Regions from separate parts of the Acinetobacter sp. T63 genome, predicted to be linked through region 2. Evidence: predicted binding sites of a transcription regulator. Region 2 holds the regulator's gene; each other region holds the start of a gene.
What was found. Region 2 encodes PhoB, which activates phosphate uptake and scavenging genes when phosphate is short. Its sites were predicted from a motif close to TGTCATNAANCTGTCATAA; they were not measured.
Positions count from the first base shown of each region.

Region 1: a site for PhoB is predicted at 3,786-3,804, ahead of ACVLR6_RS07885 (porin). Genes of this name have one in related genera too.
Region 3: a site for PhoB is predicted at 3,828-3,846, ahead of ACVLR6_RS10330 (inorganic phosphate transporter). Genes of this name have one in related genera too.

Region 1 covers NZ_CM132659.1:1,615,562-1,622,291, reverse strand. The annotation lists gene ACVLR6_RS07905 (SurA N-terminal domain-containing protein) at 1-222, shown strand, start outside; gene ACVLR6_RS07900 (DUF2797 domain-containing protein) at 293-1,165, opposite strand; gene ACVLR6_RS07895 (DUF6231 family protein) at 1,201-1,671, shown strand; gene ACVLR6_RS07890 (YidB family protein) at 1,779-2,390, shown strand; gene ACVLR6_RS07885 (porin) at 2,501-3,541, opposite strand; gene ACVLR6_RS07880 (HIT family protein) at 3,888-4,301, opposite strand; gene ACVLR6_RS07875 (YARHG domain-containing protein) at 4,329-4,598, opposite strand; gene ACVLR6_RS07870 (NAD(P)-dependent oxidoreductase) at 4,681-5,553, opposite strand; gene ACVLR6_RS07865 (alpha/beta fold hydrolase) at 5,550-6,656, opposite strand.
Region 2 covers NZ_CM132659.1:2,884,078-2,890,807, reverse strand. The annotation lists gene phoR (phosphate regulon sensor histidine kinase PhoR) at 1-1,224, opposite strand, end outside; gene phoB (phosphate regulon transcriptional regulator PhoB) at 1,234-1,944, opposite strand; gene ACVLR6_RS13895 (TetR/AcrR family transcriptional regulator) at 2,168-2,869, opposite strand; gene ACVLR6_RS13890 (SDR family NAD(P)-dependent oxidoreductase) at 3,085-3,924, shown strand; gene ACVLR6_RS13885 (MATE family efflux transporter) at 4,254-5,621, opposite strand; gene ACVLR6_RS13880 (methionine aminotransferase) at 5,735-6,730, opposite strand, start outside.
Region 3 covers NZ_CM132659.1:2,148,200-2,154,929, reverse strand. The annotation lists gene metH (methionine synthase) at 1-3,411, opposite strand, end outside; gene ACVLR6_RS10330 (inorganic phosphate transporter) at 3,893-5,512, shown strand; gene ACVLR6_RS10325 (hypothetical protein) at 5,837-6,730, opposite strand, start outside.

The DNA.
Region 1 (6,730 bases), 1.3 Mb from region 2:
TTTAGCTTGATGCCACCGAAGCAAGGGATGTGGTCTGTGACCACGGCAGCTTTGCCAAATGAACTGGTGGTCGTGGCAGTATCGAATGTGAACCGTACCACTTCAAATGCTTTAACGCCTGAACAGTTACAGGAGCTGGCCAAGTTGTATCAACAGCTGCGCGCCCAGCAAGAACTGGATGACTATACCCAGTATCTGAAAGCTAAAGCAGATATTGAATAAGTCTGACTGCATAATAAAAAACCGGCGCAAACGCCGGTTTTTTTATTGTGCTTATATTTTGGTGAAAAGTTTATTCAGTACGGATAATCAGTTCATAGCCGGTATATTTACGGATATTAATTACGCCAGTATCTAAAATTAAATATTGTCCTTTAATCCCGAAAAGTTTGCCGCGAATCACCGGGGTCTTATCCAGATTATGCGATTTAATTTTTTCAGGATACTGTTCCACCGGATAAATAAACTCACGTGGACGTTCCTGCTCCATCAATTCCAATGTTTCATTAAACTCAAGATTCTGGTTAAATTCTTCACGAATGGTGCTGATTTTTGGTGAAAATTCTTCAATCAGCTGGTCACGGGTCGCAATTAAATCGACCGGTTCAGCTTCACCTTTGAGCAGTTTGCGCCAGTCAGTTTTATCGGCAATTTGTGAACCAAACATGATTTCCAGTTGCCCAGATAAACGACGAGAGCCGACTTTCATAATCGGTAAGGCCTGAGTCGCCCCTTGATCCAGCCAGCGTGTTGGCATTTGGCCAATACGGGTAATCCCGACCTTTAAGCCACTGGAGTTGGCTAGGTACACCACATGCGGCTGGAAGCAGACAGATCGTGCAAATTCTTCTTCGCGGCAAGTGCCTAAATGATAATGGCAGGTTTCCGGTTTCATAATACACATGTCACAGGACGCTTTGGTTTTAAAGCATTTAAAGCAGTGACCTTGTGAATAGGATTTTGGAGTTTTGCTGCCGCAAGAAACACAGTAAATATTGCCGGTCCATTCAATTTCTATTTCTTGACCCAAGCGAAAAGGCAGTTCGATTTCTGAGCGATCCAGAATAAATTTATATTCAACATTTGCCCGGTGTGTCTGTTGATCAGTTACACTAAGGTCCTTTAGACCTGCATGCATTTTATGGCAAATGCCTTGTAGTTCCATAAAAAATACTCACTTTCATCATAAGGAATGCAGTCATGGCTGAGATGAATGTCATCACTTCTATGCTAGACGATTTAACCCAGGAGCAGCCAGTTTCTACTGCATTGTGTATTGGTCAACATCTTGAACAATACGATCATCATCAGACAATTCAATGGCAATATTTTAACGTAACTACGCTTTTAAATCTGCCTTTTACCCAGCGTTTTGATTTGGCTTTTGTACTACTCGATACTGAAGAAATGGCAGATTTGAGCAGCGTGCAGAAATCGCAGCTTTTGGTGAAACTGCGTGATTTGCTGGCCAAACGTATGGTGGTGGTGACTAAACGTCAAGATGAACCTTTATTACGTGCCTTGGGCTTTACTCAACTGATGGATAAAAGCCAGCCGCAGCATGACCTAATGTTGTGGCAATTTAATATTTTGACCTATAAGCATGTACCGGACTGGTTTAATTCCAAATTCTGGGCTAACCCGGAAAACTGGGATAAATATCGCTGGTAATGCTCAGCTTTTCTGCGGTTTTTGCAAAAACATAACAATTTCGGATGTTTCAGATGAATGAAGCATCGTATGCTGAGTGAATGTCATTAAAGGAAGAAATAAAAATCATGACAAACTTAAGCAATATTGTGGAAATTTTGGCGAAACAGGCCTTAGGTTCAAATTCCAATCAGCAGCAATCCCAACAAAGTGGTGGGCTAGGCGGTATTCTCGGTTCAGTTCTAGGTCAACTTGGAAATAATCACCAGCAGAGTGGGCAAAGCCAGCAAGGCGGTTTGGGTGGGATTTTAGGCTCTGTGCTGGGCCAATTCGGTGGTTCCAGTCAGGGGCTAGGTGGTAGTTCTAAAACTTCTCTTCTGGTTGCGGTATTGCCTTTGGTGCTGGCCTGGATTCAAAAGCAGGGTGGTTTGCAAGGTGCACTGGACAAATTAAAAGGTCAGGGCCTAAGCAGCCAGGTGGATGACTGGGTTTCGACCGGGCCGGGCGAGAATGCCAGTGTGAATCCGCAGGAAGTCCAGAATCTGTTTGATGATGAAGAAGTGGAACAGGTAGCGCAGCAAACCCATGCCCCTAAACAGGATATTTATGGCGCAATTTCACAGGTGTTGCCACAGATTATTGACTCTTTAACTCCACAGGGTGAGCAGACCAGTAAAACTGAAGCCAATAATGATATTCAGAATGTGCTGAATATGGTGTCAGGTTTCTTGAAAAGATAAGCCTGTTTATATAATGAAGCCAACCTGAGGTTGGCTTTTTAAATCCATAAATCTGGATATAAAAAACACGCCGAAGCGTGTTTTTTTTGCTTTTTAGGTAGAGGTTAGACTTAGAAGTCGTAACGGAAACCTAGAGAAAGACCGAATGCATCTTCACCACGTGTACCACCTACGCTATTTGAGCGTCCTTGAGACCATGGAGTCAGATTTGAGTTTTCATCATTCAGTACAGTAGCCAAGTTACCATATACACGTACTGCTTTGTCTAGGCGATGTTCAAGACCCACTGCAAGAAGAGTTGCATTTTCATCATCTGCATCTACATCACGGTGGAACACTTGACCACGTAAATAAGTTTTTGGTGCAAACTTATAATCCGCTGCTACACCAAATACTTGAGCATCTGGGTTGTCAGCATCGTTATCATGCGTTAAATACTGATATAAACCACCGAAGTTTAATTCAGGTGTGATTTTATATGCAGCTGCAACACGGAAGCCATCACGTTCACCACGGTTTGCATCTTCTTCATAGTGTTCATACGCAGCAGCAAAATCAACTGGACCTTCTTTATATGTTAAAGCAAGGTCATAAGCTTTATCTTTATTTGCTTCGTTATCTACGCTGTTATCTTCGTGTAGAGATAATGCACCGATTACATTAAAGCCACCGCCAAATTTTGGTGATTTATATTCAATCGTATTGGCATTACGTTCATCAAAACGTAAGTCACCTGCACGTGTTACGTTACGGATATCACCTAATTGGTCACCAAAGAAGTTGACTGGACCGCGAGCAACTTTAAACGGGCTGTCAAAGCGACCTACACGTGCCTGACCAAAATCACCTTTTAAACCAACGAAAGTATCGCGAGTTGCAAACTCTAAATCATCGTTTGCTGAACCGCTAGCGAAGTTAATTTCTTGTTCGATTTGACCAAAAACAGTCATGCCGTTTTCTAATTTTTGTTCAGCTTTGAAGCCTAAACGAGAAGAGTTTGAAGATAGTCCAACTTCGTTGTAGTCTGCACCATCATCAAGATAGTCTAAAGATACGTGTGCACGACCATAAACTTTAACATCAGCAGCCATAGCTAGTGCTGGTGTAAATAAGGTTGCCCCAACTGCTAATGCGCAAAGCGTTTTTTTCATGTGTAGCTCCAATACAGACTATTGTTTTTAGTCCTAAACATTGTTCAGAAGTAGGGTTGATCTACCGCTGCTCTCTATTGGTGCTAAGTATTCCTTACAAATGCGACAGTAATATTAAGGAAATATTTCAAAATTATTAAAAAGAACAAATCAGATCAAAAACTTACCTTTAATCGCAAATTTTAAGTGAACAGGTTTTTAAATTTAGAAAAAATTTATGAAATGAATAACTTAATTGCAAGCGAATTGACACCTTAGTGTCATAAAAATAGGTTTAGCAGAAGTTCTGCTTAAAAAAATGGAGCAGTCGCTCCATTCATTTTTACATTTCACCGGGGAAAATATTTTAAAGCACTGCCTTAATCTTTTCAGCCAGTTGCATGATTTTTTCCTGGTCACCCATCTGCGCAGCATGTTTACCGAGTTGATGTACCGAGGTTGGAATGAGGTGGAAATGAACATGCGGTACAGTTTGTCCCGCAGCAGCGCCAGACAGCTGCATTAATACAATTCCATCTAGCCCTAAGGCTTTTTCCATGGCTTTGGCAACTTTCTGCACCACCTGAATGGTGTAGGCTGCCACTTGTGGATCTAAGTCGAGCAGGGTAACCGCAGGTGATTTCGGGATGACCAGTGTATGACCATCTGCCTGAGGCATGATGTCCATAAACGCAAGAACCTGATCATCTTCATAGACTTTAATTGCAGGCAGTTCTCCACGCAGGATTCTTGCAAAAATATTTTGATCATCGTAAGCCATGATATTTCCTTTAATCAATGCATTGAATTATTTACAGTTCAATTCTTTCTGACGCGCCTTGATTTCGTCAAGTCGTTGTTGCTCTCTTTCAGAAAATTTTGGCTTGGTGGTATAGCAGTTGTCATTGCCAAACTTGGCTTTGGCTTCAGGATCTTTAAAGCAGAAGCCTTTTGATGCATAAATCACATCATGATCATTTTTCAGCTTTTGACATTCCTGTGCTGAAGCAAAAGCCGTGGTATTTGCCCCAATGAATGTTGCAAGACTGGTCAATAATGCAACAGTGAGCTTATTCATACGAGTTTCCTCTGTAATAACATTGTGGGTAAGCATCTACTCACAATATTAGGTTTTATTCTGATTATTCAATGGCCAGATCTTACTCAATTGTAATCTTGCTCCAGGCCTCATACATTTTAACGGCGCTGGAGAAGTCGCTATCTGGTTCAGCAGTAGCATTGGCAGCCTGTATCAAACTTTGGGCCAGCCCCAGTACCGGTGCTGAAAGTTTTGCATCGCGTACCAAGTCTAAAGCAATTCCGGTATCTTTGGCCAGTAGCGGCAGAGCAAAGGTCAGTGGAAATGCGCGATTAAGAATACGTTGAGGTAGCACCATTTCCGTTACCGCGCTTTTGCCGCTTGAGGCATTAATACAATCCAGCGCTTCGTTTAAGTTTACCCCATGCGCTTTTAAGGTGGTAAATCCTTCGGCAACGGCGCATAAATTGACAGCCATCAACATGTTGTTAATGGCTTTAACAGCAAAACCAGCGCCCGGTTCACCGACATGCTTGATCAGTTGCCCAAAAGCCTGCATCGCGGGTAGGGCTTTTTCAAATGCTTGCGCATCACCGCCCACCATCACGGTTAAGGTGCCTTTTTCTGCACCGATGGTTTGCCCACTCACAGGTGCATCTAAAAAATCTACCTGTTGTGCTTTGAGCTGTGCAGCTACTTTTTGGGCAGAATCTGGAACACCGCTGGTACAGTCCACCCAGATAGAGCCGGCTTTTAGCGTCAAACCCTCTAACAGATGTTCTACATCCTGGCTGGTCGGCAGGCAGGAAAAAATCACATCGGCCTGTACGGCCTGTTCAAGCTGAACCGCCTGTGTAGCATATTCCGCTGCGTGTTGCTCGGCTTTGGCAAAATTACGGTTCCAGACATAGACTGTATCAAAATGCTGGGGTAAATGTGCGGCCATGCGGTATCCCATAGCGCCCAAACCAATAAATGCAACAGACTGAATCATGCGGTTTCCTTGTGTATTTTTGTTGATCTTTGCTCGAGCCACCGGGTCAGCTTGGGCCAGAATTCATTGGCACTTTTCTGGCTGGACATCAGGCCTAAGTGACCACCCGGAATAAGAGTAAACGTGACATCTGTACTACTTGTCAACTGGCTTAAAGGCTGTGCAGCGGCAGCCGTCACAATCTGGTCGCTTTGCCCGGCCCCGACAAATAAAGAACAGCGAATATTTTTTAGTTCAATATGTTCATCCTTCAGGCGGATAATGCCGTTTTTTAACGGATTTTGCAGCCAGACATTCAGTACCATGTCCTGATTAATCCCGCCCGGATAATCAATCATATTGTTCAGGAAATTCCCCAGCGTGGCATGTTCATGCAGTATTTGCGGATCATGCAGGTTGAGAAACAGCTGGCGCTGACTGTCCAGCCAGCCTTTAGGATCTAGAATTTTAAAACCTAAAGCGTTGATGATGCCGGGCGTATGAATGAAATGTGGGGGAATAGAGCCCTGATGTAAGGCCTGTTTTAATTTGTGATTACGTGAAATCAGCTGGTTGCTGCGTTTAAACAGCTGGCCGATGCGACCGGAAGCATAACTATCTACCGGGCTGCCCAGCACCATCAGGTTTTTCACAATCTGAGGTTGACGATAGGCGGTATACAGCATCACAAAGACGCCGGCCATACTCCAGCCATGTAGGGAAATCTGCTCACTATGGGAATGCTGTCGAATCTGTTCAATACAATGCGGAATTGCGGCATTAATAAAGTACATAAAATTTAAATGACGATGGGCATAGTTTAAACGTCCCCAGTCAATCAGATAGACATCAAAACCGCTATGCTGGAAATGCTTGATTAAAGAGCGATAGGGATACAAATCATAAATCGCCATATTAATCGCCAGCGGCGCAACAAAGACCAGCGGCTCCTGATAGGCTTTATTGGGTGAAGCGTAATAACGGATTTGTGCGTGTTGGTATTCGCCAATGATCTCATACGGTGTGGTTTGGGAGATCACCAAAGTCTTGCTGTTAAAAAGCCGGGTCGATAAGTTTTTTAACTTCTTGCGTTGATCTGCAAATTTTTTCTGTACTGGGTTCATAGCCTCTATCTGCTTGTCATGACGCTGAGTTGGATGAAGTCTAAGCGATATTTCCATATTTTACCTTGACCTTA
Region 2 (6,730 bases):
ACCGCCTGTCTGACGGCTACGCGCGCTATCTACCCGATAAAAACGTTCGGTTAGACGCGGCAGGTGTTTCGGATCAATGCCGATGCCGGTGTCCTGCACGCTAAAATAGCCATGCTCGCCATCATCATGCCAGCCAATGGTAATGGTGCCGCCTTTCGGGGTGTATTTGATGGCGTTGGTAATTAAATTGCTAAAGGCACTGGCCAGTTCCATATCGGAGCCAATCAGGTCGCAATGACTGTCGATATCCAGATTCAGGGTATGGCCATAATCAATATTGTAGGCATGCGCATCATCAAACAGCTGGTTCATCAGACTTGGCATGTCAATAATCTGGTTTTTGGCAATGGTCTTTTCATTTTCCAGACGCGACAGCAGCAGCAGGTCATTGACTAGTGCATTCATACGCCGGGTTTGTGACTGCATCTGTTCAAAGGCACGTTTCCAACGCGGATTCATGTCTTCCTGGTCGGTAAAGGTTTCAATATAGCCGCTCAGCACGGTCAGCGGGGTGCGTAATTCGTGCGAGATATTGTCGACAAAGTCTTTGCGCATCTGTTCCAGATTGTGCATCCGGGTCATGTCATGTGCCACCAGCAGGCGGCTTTCGCCACCAAAGCGGGTCATTTTGACCTGCACATAGTGTTCATCCAGCACGGTCGATTTGATTTTCAAGCCATCTGGTGCCTGATCAATATGATGAAAATATTCAATAAATGCCGGTTGGCGCAAAATGGTTAAAATATTGCGACCACGATCTAGTGGCTGAATGCCGAGCAGGCGCTCTGCTGCCGGGTTCCACCATTCGATCTGATGGTTATCATCAATCAGCACTACCGCTTCGGCCAGGGCCACTAGTGACGACTGAGCGCGGTCAATCAGCCCGACCATTTCGGCCTGGACAATACGTTCCTGACGCTGCGAGCGGTAGACATTAAATAATAAAGCCCCCCAAATGCCATGCAAATTGGGGGGAACATCATAGGGACGGTTGGCAATCCAGTCATTGACCAGATAGAGGGAGCGCATTTGGGTGGCGAAAAACGCCAGAAAGCCAATAAAAATACAGATCCAGAACTGTTCGATTCCGAGACCAATAAAACCTGCAATTACTAAAAAAAAGATCAGTAAACGGAGATCTTGTTTGGCAAAAGTCCACAAACTGCTGTAACGGACATTCTTGTGGTCACGGGCCAGTTCGGGGACAGGGTATGGTTCATACATAAAAAGTAATTAACCTAAGGCGACATCCGCACGGGTTGAGAAACGGTATCCAGTGCCACGAACCGTTTGTACAAAGCGGTCTGCGCCAAATGGCTCCAGCACCTTGCGTAAACGACGAATATGCACATCAATGGTACGATCCTCAATATATACGTTGCCACCCCAGACCTGGTCAAGTAGTTGTGCACGGGTATAGGCACGTTCCGGATGCGTCATAAAGAAGGCCAAAAGACGATATTCGGTTGGACCCATGTCCAGAATGTTGTCGCCAAAGCTGACGCGCTGGCTGACCGGATCTAGAATCAGGCCGTTGGCATCAATGGTTTTTTCACCATTCAGGGCATTGGCACGGCGCAGTACGGCTTTGATGCGTGATACCAGCTCACGGGTAGAAAACGGTTTGGTCATGTAGTCGTCGGCACCGGCATCCAGACCCTGAACCTTGTGGTCTTCTTCACCGCGTGCAGTCAGCATGATCACCGGAATTTCCGCCAGGTTTTCATCACGTTTTAAACGACGACATAAATCAACACCGCTGACACCGCCAGGCATCATCCAGTCCAGCAAAATCAGTGCCGGGCGTTGATCGACGATCATCTGATGCGCCTGTTTGGCATCTTCGGCCTGTAAGCAATGAAAGCCGGCCATATCCAATGAGGTATGGATCATCTCTCGGATTGGAAGTTCATCATCGACAATTAAAATGTAGTCATCTTTCACAACGCAATACCCTATAAGTGAACGGTGAACCGTTTATATTTATGACAGGCTTATTACAAAGATTAATTATGACAGTATCATTGCAGAAAGGGCAGACAGCGCTATTTTTGCAATGTTTTGTGACAATTTTTTGTACAGAATGGGCTGAATCCGGAATTCATTTAAAAAAATTTAAATAAAAGATTCAAATATTTAATTTTTCTTGCAGTTTGATGACAGGGATTCAGGCTTTTTTGCTACTTTCTGGCTCCGCTTCGGAAAAATGTTCGAGCAGGGAAATGAACACCACGCTACAGGCGCTGAGCACTTCATCCATTGACTGCTTAAAGCCGCTCATGACCCAGCGGATGGCAATTTGGGTGACATAACCGTTCAGGCCGCTGGCAATTAATGACAGTTCGCGTTCTGAATGCTGCAGGTTTGGCATCATTAGCATGACAAAGGCCTGAATCATGCGGTCAAAGCGCGCCATGCTTTCCTGAATGGTGGCCTGGTTGTGCAGTTCCTGTACCAGCATGGCATCAATATAAATAATCCGAGCCATCTGCGGGTTGTCTTTGAGCGTAGTCAGCAGGGCAGTTAAACCGGCTTCAATCATTTTTTGCGGATTGGTCGAGGCCTGCATGATGGCCTGCATCACATTGTGTTGCAGTGCATCAATCAGCTGTAAAAAAATGGTCTGGAACAGGTCTTCACTTTTTTTGAAGGATTCGTAGAAATAGCGCTCGGTGAGTTTGGCCTCGGTACAAATATCTTTCACCGTGACCGCAAAAAAACCATGCGTGCCATAGGCGTGCAGGCCGGCTTCAATCAGTTTTTCCCGGCGTAGCTGTTTGCGCTCGCTCAGCGATAATCCTTTAAATTGGCGCTCTTTATTTTGGGTATTCTGCGCATTTGGGGGAGCGGGGTGTTGTGCTTCGGTCATAGTAAAAAGGCCAGTTCACATCCTATATTGCTATAGATTAACAAGATTTTGCGCTAAGTGCGAAGTTTGGCATTCAGATTTGAACGCAGCAGACAGAAATCTGCGGGCTTTTGCGTTGACAATGATTATTGTCAAAATTATATTTGAGTGGTGAAATTGAAGTGCGCTGCCATGCCTGAGGGACGCAGCCAGACCATCCATAAAAAGGAAGCGGAATGAAAAATTTTAAAAATAAAGTCGCGGCGATTACCGGAGCAGGTTCAGGCATTGGCCAGCAGCTGGCCGTCTTATTGGCCCAGCAGAGCTGTCATTTGTCTTTAAGTGATGTCAATGAAGAAGGCCTGGCTAAAACCAAAGCCTTGCTGAGTGATTATAACGTGCGAGTGACCACGGCGCAGGTGGATGTGGCAGATCGGGCGGCTATGAAGCACTGGGCTGAACAGACCGTGCAGGATCATGGCTCAGTCAATATGATTTTTAACAATGCCGGGGTGGCCTTAGGATCGACCGTTGAAGGCGCCTCTTATGAAGACCTGGAGTGGATTGTCGGGATTAATTTCTGGGGCGTGGTGCATGGCACCAAAGAATTTTTGCCGTATATCAAACAGACTGGTGATGGCCATATTGTCAATATTTCCAGCCTGTTCGGGATTACTGCGCAGCCGACCCAATCGGCCTATAACGCGACCAAATTTGCGGTACGTGGTTATACCGAGTCGTTACGTCAGGAACTGGATATCCAGAACTGTGGCGTGAGTGCGCTGTGTGTGCATCCGGGTGGAATTCGGACCAATATTGCCAACGCCGCGAAAATGAATGACAGTCTGAGCAGTCTGGGCATGAATTCAGAAAAGTCGATACGCTCTTTTAATAAATTATTGCGTTATCCGGCAGAGCATGCGGCACGCGATATTCTGGATGCGGTTTTAAAAGATAAACGCCGTTTGTTGATTGGTAATGATGCCAAAGCCATTGATTTAATTCAGCGGATTGTCCCTAGTGGCTATCAGCGGGTGATGGCGGTGGCGACCCAGCTGGGCAAAGGCCGTAAATGAATTGTATTTGAAAGAAGCCTGCGCTAAGCGGGCTTTTTTGTGGCTGTTCAGCACATTTCATTTTTTATTTATCTGAAATTCAGAATAAAACTGTCAAGTTTTTGACAGATTTGAATAAGTCGTTTTGACATCATCAGCTCATCCCGAGTGGAAACCTTTAAAAACATCAAAAGAGAAATGAAGGAAATTTAATATGAGCTATGACTATCAACATATTCAGGTCAAACCGATTAATGGCCGTATTGGCGCTGAGATTCAGGGTATTCAATTATCTTCGCAATTAGCGCAAGCGGTGATTCAGGAAATTAATCAGGCGCTATCTCCTGCCCTCAAATCAACACCTCAATGGTCTTTTTCTTCCAGACAAACTGATAATACAGGCCTTGTAAAATACACAGACTGACAAAGGCCAGCGCATAGGCATACCAGATGCCTTGTAATCCCCACCACTGACTGAACAGATAAGCACACGGCACTTCAATCAGCAAAATTGCCAGCACATTAATAATCATTGGCACCGTGACAGTCCCGCTGGCGCGCATAATCGAAGCGAAAATGGCACTGGCCCCAAAGAACAAAATTGACCACAATACAATAAACAGCAGCTGCTGGCCCAGCTCGACCACCTGCGGGTCGGTAATAAACAGCGCCATTAAATATTTCGAGAATAAATAGGCCAGCACCACTAGCATCCCGGTAATCATCAGGTTCATGCCCAAAGCAGTACGGGTGACTTTGGCCAGTAAATCGGACTTGCCAGCCCCAATCGCCTGCGCACCAAAAATAGAGGCGGCAATGGCAATCGACAGCGCCGGGAACTGAATATAGTTCAGCACCTGATTCACCGCACCATAGGCCGCTGTGGCTTCAGCGCCATAACGGTTGACCAGCCCGACAATTACCAGACCGGCCACCGACGTGGTGACCATCTGAATGCCGGTCGGAATGCCCAGACGTAAAATAATCTTGCTCAAGATCGGTTGATGGCGAATATTTTTCAGCAATTGCCAATCCGGTCGTAGCGGATGGTTTTTCTTGTTCAGATACACCGCCAGAAAAATCAGCACCGCCAGATAACCAATAATGGTGGCAATGGCCGGAGCAATAATCCCCAGACGTGGAAAACCAAAATAGCCGGCAATTAGCACCGGGGTAATAAACAGCCCGATCAGGCTGGTCATGCCTAAGGCAATTAGGGGGGTAATACTGTCGCCCACGCCGCGTAAAATAGAGGTGTAAATAATATAGACAAACAGCAGCGGACTGCCGGCCAGCATCCATTGCACATAGGGCAACGACAGATGCATCACCTGCGGATCGGTACCTAAGGCTAGCAGAATGGATTTGGCGAAAATCACGCCTAAAATTGCAATGATGGTACCGCCAATCAGGGTCATAAACAGGGTCGAGCCGACCACACAACGCACTTTTTCAATATTCTGCGCGCCCCAGGCTTGGCCAACCAGCACGGTTGAACCCGCGGAAAGCCCGATCACAAAAGCCATCAAACAGAACAGAATCGGGAAAAATACCGCCACTGCTGCAATGGCATCGACACCCATCATCTGGCCAACAAAGACGGTGTTGATGGTGCCAGACAGGTTTTGCAGAATATTGGTGGCAATCAGCGGCAGCAGGAAAATCAGGAAGGTTTTCCAGAGCTTGTGTTGATTCACCAAAGGTTGATGCTGCGGCATGAGCAATCCTGTAACCGGTTTATGATCGTGTGCATGAATGGCTTTACCCTAGCATGAGCCTGTAGCAAAAAGCCTTAGCAATTGCGTAACTTAGCTGATCTTATTGACTCATGTTAACAGGCCGAGAAAATCTCTGCGGCCCGATCCAGCGTCTCATCTTTTTTGGCAAAACAGACCCGAATCAGGCGTAAATCATCCGGCGGGGTCTGATAAAAAGCAGAAATCGGAATCGCCACAATCTTGTGCTGCTCGGCCAGATACTGGCACATCTGCAGATCATTTAAATCCGGGCGGATGGCGCGATAGTCCAGATTCTGGAAATAGGTGCCTTGCGCGGGAATCCACTGAAAACGGGAGTGCTGGATACCGGCCTGAAAGCGGTCACGTTTGGCCTGATAGAACGCGGCCAGTTCAGCAATATGTTCCGGATGCTGTTGCATAAATTGTGCCAGCGCGACTTGCACCGGGGTCACACCACAGAAATTGGCAAACTGATAAACCTGCCGGAACAGCTGCATCAAAGCCGGTGAGGCCATGCAATAACCGGTTTTCCAGCCGGTGACATGAAAGGTTTTACCAAAAGAACCAATCACAAAACTGCGCTCGTGCAGGGCCGGAAAATCAAGCGCTGAATAATGCTGCTGACCGTCATAGACCAGATGTTCATAGACTTCATCAGACAGTACGACAATATTGCGATCCTGAATCAGCTCAATCAGGGTCTGCCAGTCCGCGGCTGACCACAGCGTACCGCTCGGGTTATGCGGGGTATTGACGATGATCATACGGGTACGATCATGAATGGCATCTTTGACCTGATTCCAGTCGACCTGAAAATGGGGCGGCTGCAAGGCCAGATGGATAGCTTTCCCGCCGGCCAGTTGCACGGTGGGTGCATAACTGTCATAGCTGGGATCAAAAATAATCACTTCATCCCCGGCCTGCACTACTGCCTGAATGGCACAGAAAATGGCAATGGTCGCGCCGGCGGTAATGCTGATTTCGGTGTGAGGATCAAACGAACGGCCGGTCTGTTGCTGCTTTTGCGTGGCCAGCTGTTCTCTGAGCAATAACAGCCCATCGCCGGGTGGATACTGGTTCTGGCCCTC
Region 3 (6,730 bases), 740 kb from region 2:
AGGACGAATCCCGACATACTTCTCTTTAATCAGCTCTTCATTTGACAGTTGTTCATTGGCCTGATAGCCCCAGAACTCTTTACGGATACGTTCATGCAAATGCTCGGCAAAGGCTTCGGCAAAACGGTCACCTAAAGACTGTACCAGAATGGCATTGTAGTCATCGCCTTTGGCTTTGTACTCATTGGCCATTTCTTCTGCACCAAAGATCGACACGGTAAAGCCACCTAAATAGTCTTCCGCTTCACCTTTTGGCGCGACAAAATCGGCCAGTGACAGGTTCGGTTTGCCAGTGACTTTGTCTGACTGCTGACGAACGTGCTGGAAAGTATGCGTGACATGCGTACCTGTTGCATCATACACTTCGACTGAATCTGCACCGGAACGGTTGGCCGGATACAGGCCAAATACCGCGCGCGCATCAAAGCGTTTATTGTCGATAATATCTTTCAGCATCGCCTGCGCCTGATTGTATAAGTCGGTCGCTGCTTCACCCACCACTTCATCGGTCAGGATGGCGGGGAATTTACCGGCCAGACTCCATGAAATAAAGAATGGCGTCCAGTCAAAATATTCAACCAGTGTTTCCAGCGGATAGTTGGTCAGGGTCTGGGTACCAATAAAGTTTGGTTTTACCGGTGTATTGGCTTTAAAGTCAATTTTCAGGCCGTTTTCAATTGATTCTGCATAAGACAGTTTCGCCGCTTTCGGCTGCTTGTTGGCAATCCGCTCACGTACTTTGGCATATTCAGCACGGGTGTCTGCTACAAAGGCTGGTTTCATCTCTTGTGACAGCAGGGTAGTTGCAACACCAACAGCACGTGAAGCATCAGCCACATAAATCACCGCATCATTGGAATATTGTGGATCAATTTTCACAGCAGTATGCGCTTTCGAGGTGGTCGCACCGCCAATCATCAATGGAATATTGAAGCCTTTACGCTGCATTTCTTTGGCCACAAAGACCATTTCATCCAAAGATGGAGTGATCAGACCCGACAGGCCAATAATATCGACTTTTTCATCAATCGCGGTTTGCAGGATTTTCTCTGCCGGTACCATCACGCCTAGGTCAATAATGTCATAGCCGTTACAGCCCAAGACCACACCGACAATATTTTTACCAATATCGTGGACATCGCCTTTTACCGTGGCCATCAGCACTTTACCTTTGGACTCGCCCACAGTTTTTTCTGCTTCGATGTACGGGTTTAACCAGGCCACCGCCTGTTTCATCACACGGGCCGATTTCACTACTTGCGGCAGGAACATTTTACCGGCACCAAACAGATCGCCGACCACGTTCATACCGTCCATGAGTGGACCTTCAATCACATCTAGCGGACGTTTGGCTTTTAAGCGGGCTTCTTCGGTGTCTTCATTAATAAAGGTGGTAATTCCTTTGACCAGCGCATATTCCAGACGTTTTTCCACCGGCTGGTTACGCCATTCCAGGTTTTCTTCTTCTTTTTTAACGCCCGACTGACCGCGATATTTTTCCGCGACTTCCAGCAGTTTTTCCGTAGCATCCTGACCGCTGGTACCCTGATTCTGGTTCAGAATCACGTTCTCAACCGCATCTTTCAGTTCCGGGTCAATATCATCATAAATGGCTAGCTGACCAGCGTTTACAATACCCATGGTCAGGCCCTGTTTAATCGCATAGTACAGGAACACGGCATGAATTGCTTCACGCACTGGCTCATTACCACGGAAAGAGAACGACACGTTAGAAATACCGCCAGAAATCATGGCATGTGGCAGATTCTGTTTAATCCAGCCCGTCGCTTCAATGAAATCTACCGCATAGTTGTTGTGTTCTTCAATACCGGTTGCAACCGCAAACACGTTCGGGTCAAAGATAATATCTTCAGCCGGGAAGCCCACGTCATTGACCAGCACATCATAAGAACGTTTACAGATTTCTTTTTTACGTGCGGCAGTATCGGCCTGACCATTTTCATCAAAGGCCATCACAATCACGGCAGCACCATACTGACGGCATAGACGCGCTTTTTCGACAAACTCGTCATAACCTTCTTTCAGGGAAATCGAGTTGACGACAGCTTTACCTTGTACACATTTCAGACCGGCTTCAATAATTTCCCATTTAGATGAGTCAATCATGATTGGCACACGGGAAATGTCCGGCTCAGAGGCCACCAGATTCAGGAAGTGCACCATCGCGCCCTGTGAATCGAGCATGCCTTCATCCATGTTGATGTCGATGACCTGTGCACCGCTTTCAACCTGTTGACGGGCCACATCCAGCGCTTCGGCAAAGTTTTCTTCACGAATCAGGCGCAGGAATTTTTTCGAACCGGTGACGTTGGTCCGTTCACCGACGTTCACGAACAAGGAATCTTTGGTGATGTTAAATGGCTCTAAACCACTTAAACGGCAGGCAGGTTCAATTTCTGGCAGTTGACGCGGTGCAATACCTTCTACCGCCTGCGCAATGGCACGGATATGATCCGGCGTGGTGCCACAGCAACCACCGGTAATATTAATTAGACCGCTTTCGGCAAATTCTTTTAAGAAGGCAGCAGTTTGTTCCGGGGTTTCATCATAACCGCCAAAGGCATTTGGCAAGCCGGCATTCGGGTGTGCAGAAACAAAGACATCGGCCACATCGGATACGGTTTTTACGTGTGGACGCATGGCATCTGCACCTAAGGCACAGTTAAAGCCAATAGAGAGTAAATCACCATGACGCACCGAGTTCCAGAACGCTTCGGCAGTCTGGCCGGTTAAGGTACGGCCTGAGGCATCGGTGATGGTGCCGGAAATCATCAGCGGTAATTCGCGGCCCAGCTGTTTAAAGACTTCTTTTACCGCAAAAATTGCCGCTTTACAGTTCAGGGTATCGAAAACGGTTTCAATCAGCAGAATATCGGCACCGCCTTCAATCAGGGCGTGCGCAGCTTCAATATAGTTTTCTTTGAGTTCATCAAAAGTGATATTACGAAATGCCGGATCATTCACGTTTGGTGAAATTGAACAGGTGCGTGAGGTTGGCCCCAAGACACCCGCCACAAAACGTGGTTTTTCCGGTGTTGAATATTTTTCACAGGCAGCTTTGGCCAGACGCGCAGCTTCACGGTTAATTTCCGGAACCAGCGTTTCCATGTGGTAATCCGCCATGGAAACACGTGTGCCGTTAAAGCTGTTGGTTTCAATAATATCGGCGCCGGCATCTAGGTAGGCTTCATGAATGCCTTGAATAATCTGCGGCTGGGTCAGTACCAGCAGGTCATTGTTGCCTTTCAGGTCATAGGCCCAGTCAGCAAAACGCTCACCACGATAATCGGCTTCTTCCAATTTATGGCGTTGGATCATGGTACCCATAGCACCATCAATAATTAAAATTCTTTTGGCAAGAAGTTCTTTCAGGGTAGCAAGCGTGGACATAAAAAACCCTTGTTTTGATGAATCAGAAATGCGCAATATTTTAGCAGAGTTCGACTGCTTTTTTCCGTAATTGATGGGATGGAACGGAACTTTGTGGCATCTTTGCTGAAAAAGTATACGTTTTTATGGGCTTATTTTGAAAATATACACATCGTTATAAATAAATCATTGTAAGGATTCATAAAATTGTCATATAGCTATGGCAGCATGAGAAGGTCTAAAAATGGGCCGGGTTTTACTGTGCTTGTAATATTTCAAGGTCATCAAAGATGACAGCAATGACAGAAAACCGGATGAAGATGAGATGGTGGTTTATAAGTTTTTGATTTATTTTGAATAGTTTGATTTTTTGTCTATAAAATTATCAGGAAATTGTGGCAAATAAAGTAGAAAAATTACTTTATTTGACCTGCTTTTGTCATATAATTGTCACAATTTAACTGAACAATAAGGGGATTTTGTATCCTCTTTTCCTGCTTGCATGAATTCTAATCAAACTCCCGTAGATTCAGCACACCAGTCGGCTCCGAAAAAGTCGACCAATGTTCATGTGCCAACACCGAAATTCTTTATGCCGGTGTTTCTAACGCTTATTATTTCAACGCTTATTTATATTGGCTTTCAATTATCGGCAGATTTATCGCATGTTCCGGCGCTTAGCCTGTATTCGGTGATTCTGCTGGCCACCGCTTTATTTATTGCGCTGGGCTTTGAATTTGTTAACGGTTTCCATGACACCGCCAACGCGGTGGCTACGGTCATTTATACCAATGCCTTGTCTGCACCAGTTGCGGTAATGTGGGCAGGTTTCTGTAACTTCCTTGGGGTGATGGTCGCCAGTGGTGCCGTAGCCTACGGTATTATTGCCTTACTACCGGTCGAGCTGATCATGAATGTTGGCTCAGGCGCAGGTTTTGCCATGGTCTTTGCCATGCTGATTGCGGCCATTCTCTGGAACTTAGGCACCTGGTTCCTCGGTATTCCGGCTTCAAGTTCGCATACCTTAATTGGTTCCATTCTGGGTGTGGGAATTATGAACTACATCCTCAATGCGGGCGCTGGTGCATCCGGCGTGGATATGGAACAGGTGATGAAAGTCGGTAAGGCTTTACTGTTCTCGCCATTAATTGGTTTTGCCTTTGCTGCCGTACTGTTCCTGCTGGTGAAAAAGATTTTCAAACGTCAGCTGGAACTGTTCCAGCCGCCTGAAGGCAACAAACCGCCACCACCATTAATCCGTGCCATCCTGATCTTTACCTGTACTGGGGTGAGCTTTGCCCACGGTTCTAATGACGGTCAGAAAGGCATGGGCTTAATCATGCTGATCCTGATTGGGATTGTGCCATTGGCTTATTCCTTGAATAAGGAACTGGACAACCAGCATATTCAGTCTTTCCAGCAATTGTCGACGCAAACCGCGTCTGCAATTTATGCCAACCATACCGATATTCCGGATGCGCAGGCCCGTGAAGTAATCACCAAGTACATCCAGACCAAGGAAATCACCCCGGAAGTGGTACCGGCTTTGGCCAGTTTGACTGATCATTTAGGTGAGCGCGTGGGTCAATACGGCGACTTGAAAAATATTCCGGAAGCAGAAGTGGCAGCATTGCGTAATGATATGTACCTCAGCACCACGTCATTCAAGCGTCTGGATAAAGCGGAAGCTTTACCTGCCATGAGCAAGGAACAGGAAAAAGTGGTCGATGATTACCGTGACCATCTCGATTCCTTCCTGCAATATATTCCAACCTGGGTTAAAGTTGCGGTGGCACTGGCACTGGGCTTAGGAACCATGGTCGGCTGGAAGCGTATTGTGGTCACCGTGGGTGAACGGATTGGTAAACAGCACATGACTTATGGTCAGGGTATGTCAGCCGAGCTGGTGGCGATGTCGACCATTGCTGCAGCAGATGGCTTTGGTATGCCGGTATCGACCACGCATGTCTTGAACAGTGCGGTGGCCGGGACCATGGTGGCGAATAAATCTGGCCTGAATTTCCAGATGGTTAAAACCATTCTATCGGCGTGGATTTTCACCTTGCCTGCAACCATCTGTTTATCGGGTGGCCTGTTCTGGTTATTCCTGAAAGTATTCTAAGCCGGTTCATCCGCAATAAAAAACGCTGCCTGGGCAGCGTTTTTTTATATCTGTAGATGAAACAGATGATCCAAATGCTAAGTCGTGACGTCCTTTATTTTTTAGATAGACAGCAAATCTACAATGCATTCTCTCAAGGGGTGAGGGCTGGGGGGTAAGGAAATAGCCTAAGCAATATCAAAGCTTCTCTTTCTTTAATGAACCTATCCACTCTTTTATCTTTCAGGTAGACAGCAGGTCTCTAAAAAAATCTCCCTCTCCGTTTTGGATACGTAGCACCGCTACACAAGAGAGAGGGAACGATCGAAGAGAGATTAAAATCTCTTATTTCTTTAACTTGGCCAGTAAGCCTTTAGGCAGCTTCTCGGTAGCAAAACCATATAAGGCTGCAAAAGGCAGGGCAGTACGGGCCAAATATGCGACACGCCATAAACCGCCATGGTTGGCCCCTTCCATCATCAACTCTAAAGGATGGTTCAGAGTCACTTCCGGATTGGCCACGGACTGTGGATTACGCAGGTCATGAATCCAGAGCGCGGCCATAATCGCATTGGTGGTTTCTGGCGCAAAAGCTTCTACATCAAACAGGCTGGCACCATTAAATGCCGCTTTTAATAACGGATTTTTAGTCACCGAATAGGTCGTGGTTGATGGTGCAATATTAATGCTGACGCGTTGTCCCTGATGACGGGCGAGGGTGGCGCGCCATTGCTGAATACGTTTGGCCAGCGCATAGTTCGGTCCTTGTTCCACCACCAGACAGTCGGCAATCCCGTAATCCTGTCCATTGTCTGAATGCACCAGATCATGCAGGTTTTTCTGGAAGAAATGTTGCGCCGTGACCGTTGAAACCCCACGGGTCAGCAGTTGCTGGGCTTTCGAGCGTTGCTGATACTTGTCTTTTGAGGCCTGAATCACATCGGCAGGCACTGCATAGACATCGGTTGGGGTGCACATAAACATCAGGCTGGTATCGGCTTTTTGCGTGCTGACGGCCTGCATAATTGCATCCATCGCCATGGCCACACGCACGTGTTTTTCACCATCTAAATAGGCAATGGCAGCCAAATCCAGCTGCTGTTCAAACTGGGTTAGCCACTGGGCAATTTCAGGAGTTTGGGTCAGCAAATTGGTGCCGAGCTGCTCTTTTAATAGCTCAGTCGCGCTGTTTTCATCTAGCGCTTCAGTCGCTGGTGCATACAGGGTGGCATTACCTTG